DNA from 4 places in the Nissabacter sp. SGAir0207 genome. Region 3 is predicted to be linked to each of the others. Evidence: predicted binding sites of a transcription regulator. Region 3 holds the regulator's gene; each other region holds the start of a gene.
The links. The regulator Fur, encoded in region 3, represses iron uptake genes when iron is present. The targets are predictions, from matches to a motif close to ATAATAATGAGAACNACTATCAA.
Positions count from the first base shown of each region.

Region 1: the regulator Fur is predicted to act here: its motif matches at 854-876, upstream of ftnA (non-heme ferritin).
Region 2: the regulator Fur is predicted to act here: its motif matches at 940-962, upstream of exbB (tol-pal system-associated acyl-CoA thioesterase).
Region 4: the regulator Fur is predicted to act here: its motif matches at 1,328-1,350, upstream of sodA (superoxide dismutase [Mn]).

Region 1 is NZ_CP028035.1:2,253,262-2,255,462, reverse strand. It holds gene pip (prolyl aminopeptidase) at 1-490, shown strand, start outside; gene C1N62_RS09835 (DNA polymerase III subunit theta) at 512-739, opposite strand; gene ftnA (non-heme ferritin) at 1,083-1,592, shown strand; gene C1N62_RS09825 (acyltransferase) at 2,057-2,201, shown strand, end outside.
Region 2 is NZ_CP028035.1:576,925-579,125, forward strand. It holds gene C1N62_RS02555 (TRAP transporter substrate-binding protein) at 1-571, opposite strand, end outside; gene exbB (tol-pal system-associated acyl-CoA thioesterase) at 1,057-2,004, shown strand; gene exbD (TonB system transport protein ExbD) at 2,011-2,201, shown strand, end outside.
Region 3 is NZ_CP028035.1:2,732,644-2,734,844, reverse strand. It holds gene C1N62_RS12120 (beta-N-acetylhexosaminidase) at 1-970, shown strand, start outside; gene fur (ferric iron uptake transcriptional regulator) at 1,117-1,560, opposite strand; gene fldA (flavodoxin FldA) at 1,865-2,201, opposite strand, start outside.
Region 4 is NZ_CP028035.1:41,315-43,515, forward strand. It holds gene yiiM (6-hydroxyaminopurine reductase) at 1-499, opposite strand, end outside; gene sodA (superoxide dismutase [Mn]) at 623-1,246, opposite strand; partial or broken gene fdhD (formate dehydrogenase accessory sulfurtransferase FdhD) at 1,433-2,194, opposite strand.

The DNA.
Region 1 (2,201 bases), 480 kb from region 3:
TTTCTTCCCGGATAAGTGGGAGCGAGTGCTGTCGATTCTGTCAGAGGAGGAGCGGCAGGATGTGATTGCCGCCTACCGGCGTCGCCTGACCAGCAGCGATCTGGAGGTACAGCTGGAAGCCGCACGCCTCTGGAGCCTGTGGGAAGGGGAGACGGTGACGCTGATGCCCGCCATCAACTCCGCCTCCTTTGGCGAAGATGAGTTTGCCCTGGCGTTCGCGCGCATCGAAAACCACTACTTCAGCCACAATGGCTTTCTGGAACATGACAATCAGTTGCTGGACGAGATGCCGCGCATCAGCCACCTGCCGGGCGTGATTGTGCATGGCCGCTATGATATGGCCTGTCAGGTACAGAATGCCTGGGATCTGGCGCAGCGCTGGCCAGAAGCGGAGTTACATATCATTGAGGGGGCTGGCCACTCCTTCGACGAGCCGGGCATTCTGGATCGCCTGATCCGCGCCACGGATCGCTTTGCCGGCAAGGCATGACCGCCCCGGCCGGGGCGGCAGTTACTTTTTGGGTTCGTAGGGCAGGCGGGAATATTTGTAGGACTCGCCGCGATAGAAGGCCACACGCTCGCGGAAGTAGGCGCGCAGCGCTTCTGGCTGTTCCCGCTCCACCAGTTCCGGCACCACCGGCATATTGTAGCGCTCTTTGAAGGCCACGCCGGACGCCGCCAGATCCACATTGATTCGGTTCATCTCTTCGATAGGCCGTTCAGCCAGGTTGTATCCCATTGCTCTCTCTCCGGGCGTTGGTTGTGCTGCGGCAAAAATAAAGCAAGCCCGGCCAAATGGCAAGGCAGCAACATCACGACAAAAAGAGGAAATCCTGGCAACCGCCATGCAAGAATATAAATAAGAACGATTCTCCTTATTAATTTCTGGCAGGGTAATGGTTCTCATTTATTAATTAAATCGAGTTTTATATTGACATTATCATATTAAATAAACTATTAAATTCAATGGATTGTAATTTTATTTAAAAAATTTCCGATTGATGGTTTCTATTTGCGGCGTGGGGCGGCATAATGCGCAAAATTAATCATCGCTTTCGCCTGTCATATTTAAGGATGCACCTATGTTAAAGCCAGAGATGGTCAGCCGCCTCAATGAACAACTGAACCTGGAGTTCTATTCCGCCAACCTCTACTTGCAAATGAGCGCCTGGTGCAGCGACAAGGGTTTTGAGGGGGCCGCCGCCTTCCTGAAAGCCCATTCGCGTGAAGAGATGGAGCACATGCAGCGTCTGTTTGATTATGTCAGCGACACCGGTGCCCTGCCGCTGCTGGGCGCGATTGCCGCGCCGCCGGTGGAGTTTGCCTCTCTGTCTGAGCTGTTCGCCCAGACCTATGAACATGAGCAGCTGATCACGGGCAAAATCAACGAGCTGGCGCATCTGGCGATGACTTTGCAGGACTACTCCACCTTTAACTTCCTGCAATGGTATGTGGCCGAGCAGCATGAAGAGGAGAAGCTGTTCAAGTCGGTGCTCGACAAGCTGGGTCTGGTGAGCAATACCGGCAACGGCTTGTTCTTTGTCGACAAAGAGCTGAAAAACATGACCCCCGGCGTAGAGCCGACGGCATAATCCCGCTGCTCCCTAAAAGCCCGCCTTGTGCGGGCTTTTTTATTGATGTCAGCACTAAACATTAATCGCGTGAACAACGGGAAAATCGTTAGCCTGTTTGTTCTTTACCAATGAAGGATGGCGATTGGCAAGGTGAGGGAGTAGTTTTATCAACATGTTTTACCTCTTTTTTCTATCCTATTGATGGCTATTTCTTGCACCATTTATTTTAATTGGACTTGAGGTGGAGTGAGGTGCTGCTCTGGGGAAATTATTGATTGGCCCATTATTAGGTAACGAATAATTCCTTCTCCAGATATTTGTTGAGGCAATTTTTAAAGAATATTTACAAATAATAAGTGAGGTGCATAACACGCCAGCCTTTTAAGCTGCCCCAGCGCAATGTCTACTCATCACTCTTGCCGTACTTTAGGCAGCATGGCCGGTTGGCGGCTCTTTTTTATGTAACGGAATACCATCACCCCATGAGCGACAGCAAACAAACGATCTATTCAATACATGTACTGCGTGGCATCGCCGCAGTCGCCGTACTCTTGACCCATCATTACGGATTCATTCAGATTCCAAAAACGGAACCTTTTGGCATTCTGTTTTCCTGTGCCTCATGGG
Region 2 (2,201 bases), 1.8 Mb from region 3:
CCACCGAGTTGGCCCCCATCGCCTTCAGCGTCGCCAGCGCCACCGGGCTGCCCTGCACACGGATCTTCATCCCTTTCAAATCTTCCGGTTTGGTCAGCGGTGTTTTGGTGATCATGTTGCGGGTGCCGGAGTCCATCCAGCCAAGGAACACCAGCCGCGATTTGGGATCGTTGGTGATTTTATTGCCGATCTCCTGGCCGATCTGGCTGTCGAGCACCTTGTGCAGGTGATCCTCGTCGCGGAACACGTAGGGCAGGGTGAAGACCTCAATCTCCGGCAAGATGGCGGCGACCGGTGCCATTGAGACGCGGATGATATCGATGGCGCCAATCTGCGCCTGCTCAATCATCTGCTTCTCATCACCGAGCACGCCGCCGGGGAAGGTTTTGATCTCCAGCCGCCCATCCGTCGCCTTCTCCAGCTTCTCACCCATGTGCTGCACCGCCACCACATTGGGGTAACCCTGCGGATGGACGTCGGCGGCCTTGATGGTCTGGGCAACGGCCTGGCCGCTGAGGAACAGGCTGGCGGAACAGAGGCTAAGCGCCAGCAGGGATTTACGCACGTTCATAGGACTCTCCAGGGATCGGGCGCATCGCCGCGCCGCTATTGTTCGTCAGACACAGGGTGGTATCTTGCGGTGGTGAAGTGCTGGATAAGCGAGGGCTTGAATAGAAGTAAGCACCAACAAACCAGCGATTTTGAAACACTTTATTAACACGATTATACGCTTTGAAATGATATTGAAAATTTGTTGAAATGGCTTTTTAAAATAAATCGGATCTGCATCACGGCCTGTGCCGGGGCAGATGTGGGAAGTGTGATGCGGCTAAAAAAACACCGCTTGCCGCCGCCTGCTTTCGCCGGGCGCGGGTGGCTCGCTTGCCCGCTACATATGGATATTCCTATTGTTTCCGCCCTGATCTATCGGTAACGTAAATAATAATGAGAACTACTATCAATCCCCGCTGCGTTTGATATGATCCCGCACTGATTAATTCCTCAACATTGACGATTTTTGGTTGGAGGCGCAGCGTGAATACGGCTCGCATGAAAATGAAATCTGCCCTGTCCACAACGGCGGCACAGCACTCTCCTCGCCGCTGGCGTATGGCATTCGTATCCCTGTTTTTGTTGGCGGGCCTGAGCGGGCCAGCACTGGCCGCGGAAAGCGGTGACGCCGCCGCTGCCCCGGTGGCTGCTACTGCCCCGGCATCAGATGCCCCGGCCACACCTGCCCTCATCACGGGCAGCCAGCCCGCTGCCTCCAGCGCCCAGCCGGTTATCCCACAGGATCTCTCGGTGCTCGGCATGTACCACCACGCTGACGCGGTGGTGAAAACGGTGATGATTGGCCTGCTGCTGGCCTCCGTGGTGACCTGGGCGATCCTGTTCGCCAAGGGCAGTGAGCTGTTTGCCGCCAAACGCCGCCTGCGCCGCGAGCTGAGCGCGCTGGCCCCGGCCACCTCACTGAACGAGGCCGCCGCCATTGTTGAGAACTTCGACGAGAAGAGCATCAGCGCCCGCCTGCTGGCTGACGCGCAAAACGAGCTGGCGCTCTCCGCCGAGTCCACTGACAACGCTGGCATCAAAGATCGCACCGGCTTCCGCCTGGAGCGCCGTGTTGCGGCTGCTGGCCGCCACATGGGGCGCGGCAACGGCTTCCTGGCGACCATCGGTGCCATCTCGCCGTTTATCGGCCTGTTCGGCACCGTGTGGGGCATCATGAACAGCTTTATCGGCATCGCCGAAACCCAGACCACCAACCTGGCCGTCGTGGCACCGGGCATCGCTGAGGCGCTGCTGGCCACCGCCATCGGTCTGGTGGCCGCGATCCCGGCCGTGGTGATCTACAACATCTTTGCCCGCCTGATCGCCTCCTATCGCCACCTGATTGGCGACGTCGCTGCGCAGATCATGCTGTTGCAGGGCCGTGACCTGGATCTGGCCGCCAGCGCTGGCAGCAAACCGGCGAAGGCCAATCCGCAGTGGCGGGTGGGGTAATCTGTTATGGCCATGCGTTTAAACGAAGATCTGGACGAAAGTGGTGAGATGCATGAGATCAACGTGACGCCGTTCATCGACGTCATGCTGGTTCTGCTGATCATCTTCATGGTGGCCGCGCCGCTGGCGACGGTGGATGTGCGGGTCAACCTCCCGGCCTCCACCTCCAAGCCAACCCCGCGCCCGGAGAAGCCGTT
Region 3 (2,201 bases):
CCTGAGCAAAGAGGATCTGCCGTGGTCGAAATCGCAGGTGTGCCAGACGCTGGTCAAATCGGGCGGGGCCACGGCCTTTGACCACCTCTCCAGCTACTTTGCCATTGAGGTCAGCAAGCTGGTCAAGGCGCACGGCATCGATCGGATGCAGGCCTGGCAGGATGGCCTGAAGGATGCGAAAGATGCCCGCGCCTTCGCCACCCCGCGTGTGGGGGTGAACTTCTGGGATACGCTCTACTGGGGCGGGGCGCAGACCGCCGGCGAGTGGGCAGCCAAGGGTTATGAGATCACCCTCTCCAACCCTGACTACCTCTACTTTGACAAACCCTACGAGGTCAGCGCCCGTGAGCCGGGTTACTACTGGGCCACGCGCGCCAGCGATGAAGCCAAGATCTTCAGCTTCGCGCCGGACAACCTGCCGCAGAACGCCGAGACCTCCGTTGATCGCGACGGCAACGCCTTCACCGCCCGCGGCGATGCCCCGTGGCCGGGCGCGCACGGCATGTCCGGGCAGGCGTGGAGCGAAACCATCCGCACCGACAGCGACCTGGAGTACCGCATCTACCCGCGCCTGATGGTGCTGGCGGAGCGCGCCTGGCACCGCGCCGACTGGGAACTGCCGTACCAGCCTGGCCGGGAGTTCCAGGGCGGCAAGACCCATTGGGTCAACCGTGACCAACTGGCCGCCGACTGGCAGCGCTTCGCCAACCTGATGGGGCAGCGTGAGATCGCGAAGCTGGATCGGCAGGGTGTCGCCTACCGGCTGCCCGTGCCGGGCGCGCGCATCAATACCGGCGTGCTGGAGGCAAACGTGGCGCTGCCGGGGCTGGTTATCCAATACTCCGTGGATGGCAAAAACTGGCAGGCGTATAACCCGCAAGCCAAGCCCACGGTAGGGGAGAAGGCGTGGGTGCGCACTCTCAGCCCGGATGGCAAGCGCGTCAGCCGCAGTGAGGAGGTCGCCCTCTGACGATATGGTCCCGCCCGGCCAGCGCGCCGGGCGGACAACAGGCGAAAAAAAACCGCATCAATGCGGTTTTCACTGGCAGTTGCCTGCCGCTCCCGTGCTGACGGGAGCTTTATACTGCGGGGGGCGTCCTGCGTCCCGCAGGTTGGTTACTTGTCGTGCAAACCTTCGTTTTCGCGACAATCACCGGCTTCACAATGACCATAGAGGTAGAGGCTATGGTTGGTCAGCTTGATGCCATGTTTCTTGGCAATTTCACGCTGGCGGATCTCAATAGATTCATCACTGAATTCAATCACTTTACCGCAATCAAGGCAGATCAGGTGATCGTGGTGCTGCTGCTGCGTCAGCTCGAATACGGACTTGCCGCCTTCAAAGTTGTGACGGGTCACGATGCCAGCGTCGTCGAACTGGTTCAGCACGCGGTAAACCGTGGCCAGACCAATCTCTTCGCCCATATCAATCAGCTTCTTATAAAGATCTTCCGCACTGACATGATGGCATTCCGGATCTTGCAGCACTTCCAGGATCTTAAGTCTGGGAAGCGTGACTTTCAGGCCGGCCTTCTTTAATGCGGTGTTATTGTCAGTCATGCGGATTCTGTCCTGTTACTATGCTATTCACGTTGAGGCATACAGCCTATGACATCAGGCGGCGCAACGGTTTTAATTGCGTCTCATTATAGAACTCACGGGTTCAAAAGAAAACGCCGCCTGTTAACGCCGTTCGCGCTACTGTTAATGCACTGTTGCAACGCGTTGATGGATAGGAAATACACCGGCGCCAGTGTACCCCGATACTGTATAAAGTTACAAACTTGTAGCCGATCTTTTGGCGTCTGGCGGGATAAATCCGGCCCGTTCGGTCAGAAATCGACACCCCGGGCCGTGAGGGGGCTTAGCCGATGATCTCGGCCAGGCTCAGCTCTTCGGAGATCTGCTTCACCCAAGCATCGACGCGCTCGTTGGTCAGCTCCGGCTGGCGGTCTTCGTCAATGGCCAGACCAATGAAGTGGCTGTCGTCGGCCAGGCCCTTGGAGGCCTCAAAGTGGTAGCCAGCTACCGGCCAGTGGCCGACCAGCGTCGCGCCGCGCGGCTCGATGATGTCACGCACGGTGCCCATCGCGTCGCAGAAGTACTCCGCGTAATCTTCCTGGTCGCCGCAGCCAAACAGCGCCACCAGCTTGCCGTTGAAGTCGATCTCTTCCAGCGTCGGGAAGAAGTCATCCCAGTCA
Region 4 (2,201 bases), 1.2 Mb from region 3:
CACTGTTGCGCGTCAACAGCGCCAGCGGCTGCGCGTCACCGACGTAGCCGGGCGACAGCACGCGGTAGAGCCAGCCGCAGCGGCCGCTCTGCTGGAGATGGTGGGAGAGCTGCGCCACTCCCATGTGGATGTTGATCTTGTAGCAGGGGGAGCGCGGCTGCGTCACCTGGATCAGCGCCTCGCCCCAGCGGAAAATGTCACCGATAAACACGTTCTGCTCGGTCAGCCCCAGCGTCGAGATATTCTCGCCAAAACCCGGCGGCTGGAAGTGCTCGCAACGCTCCGGGAAGGCTTGGCGCAGGTGGGCGTAGTGCTCACGCGGGAAGTGGCACAGGGCGCGATCCGGGCCGCCATGCACCCGCGTCTCGGCCTGCTCGTCGCCCTCCAGCCCCAGCGGCGTCAGCAAAATCCGCCCCTCAACGGCACGCTTGATCAGGGCGGTGGGGCGCATCTCTTCATGCTCCTGGATGGCGCCAATAAATACCTGTGGGTAGTGCATGGTCTCTCCCTTCGGGTGCGGGCCGCGCCCGCTGCCCCTCCAGCATAGGCGGGGGCAAAAAAAATGCCAGCGCAAGCGCTGGCATCGGGTGTCACGGGCGGCCGGTGGCCGCCAGCGGCGGGATTACTTCTTCGCTGCGAAACGTGCCGCAGCTTCGTCCCAGTTCACCACGTTCCAGAACGCCTTGATGTAGTCAGGGCGTTTGTTCTGGTATTTCAGGTAGTAAGCGTGCTCCCACACGTCCAGACCCAGAATCGGGAAGCCGGATGCGCCAGCGACGGCTTCGCCCATCAGCGGGCTGTCTTGGTTAGCGGTGGAGACCACGGCCAGTTTGCCGTCATCTTTCAGCACCAGCCACGCCCAGCCGGAACCGAAACGGGTGGCTGCCGCTTTCTCAAAGGTCTCTTTGAAGCTGTCGATGCTGCCGAAATCGCGCTCGATCGCGTCTTTCAGTTCGCCTTGCAGGGTGGTGCCCAGTTTCAGGCCTTTCCAGAACAGGCTGTGGTTGGCGTGGCCGCCCGCGTTGTTGCGCAGCGCGGTCTTCTTGTCAGCCGGTACCTGATCCAGTTTGGTGATCAGCTCTTCCACCGGCAGCGCAGCCAGTTCCGGCAGGCTTTCCAGCGCGGCGTTGGCGTTATTGACGTAAGTCTGGTGGTGTTTGGTGTGATGGATCTCCATCGTCTGCTTGTCGAAGTGCGGCTCAAGTGCGTCGTATGCGTAAGGCAGGGATGGCAGTGAGTAACTCATATTCTTCATCTCCATGGTAGTTGGGCGGCGCCGGACAGGTGCAAGCACCGCGTAAGCAGTGGGATCATTATAGTTAATTAAATGATATTGAAAATGATTATCTCAGACCGCCCCAGCGCTGGGGCGGGGCGGCATCCGTGACTTATGACGAGAGGAAATAATGGCGAGGAAATCGATCTAAGCCACTCAGCGCAGGCGCTGCGGATGGGTATAGACGGTGGCGCGGCCCGGCTTGCTAAAGCCCACCAGCGTCAGGTTGCAGCGCTCGGCCACCTCCACCGCCAGCGTGGTGGCCGCGGAGACAGCGAACAAAATCTCCGCGCCGCACATCGCCGCCTTCTGCACCATCTCATAGCTGGCGCGGCTGGAGACCAGCACCGCGCCCGCCTGCCACTCCGGCTTGCCGCTGCGCACGCCGAGCAGCTTGTCGAGCGCCACGTGGCGGCCCACATCCTCACAGCCGCCGAGCAGCTCGCCCTCCGGCGCAATCCAGGCGGCGGCGTGGGTGCAGCCGGTCAACTGGCCCACCGGCTGCACCTGCTTCAGCGCCGCCAGCGCACCGTCAAGCTTCGCCAGATCAAACTGCTGGGTGAAGGGCAGCGGCATCAGCGGGCGGAAGAGATCGCCCAGCTGCTCGACGCCGCACACGCCGCAGCCGGTGCGGCCAGCCATCGCGCGGCGGCGCTCTTTCAGCCCGGCGAAACGGCGGCTCGACAGCTCAATCTGCACCTCAATGCCGTTGCAGGAGGGCAGCACGTCGATGCCAAAAATGTCGCGCGGCTCTTCAATGATCCCTTCGGAGAGCGAAAAGCCGAGGGCGAATGCCTCCAGATCCTTGGGCGTGGCCATCATCACCACGTGGGAGATGCCGTTATAGACCAGCGCGACCGGCACCTCCTCTGCCAGCCAATCCTCTTCCGGCGTCTCCAGCCGGTGGCGCTGATGTACCTGGCGC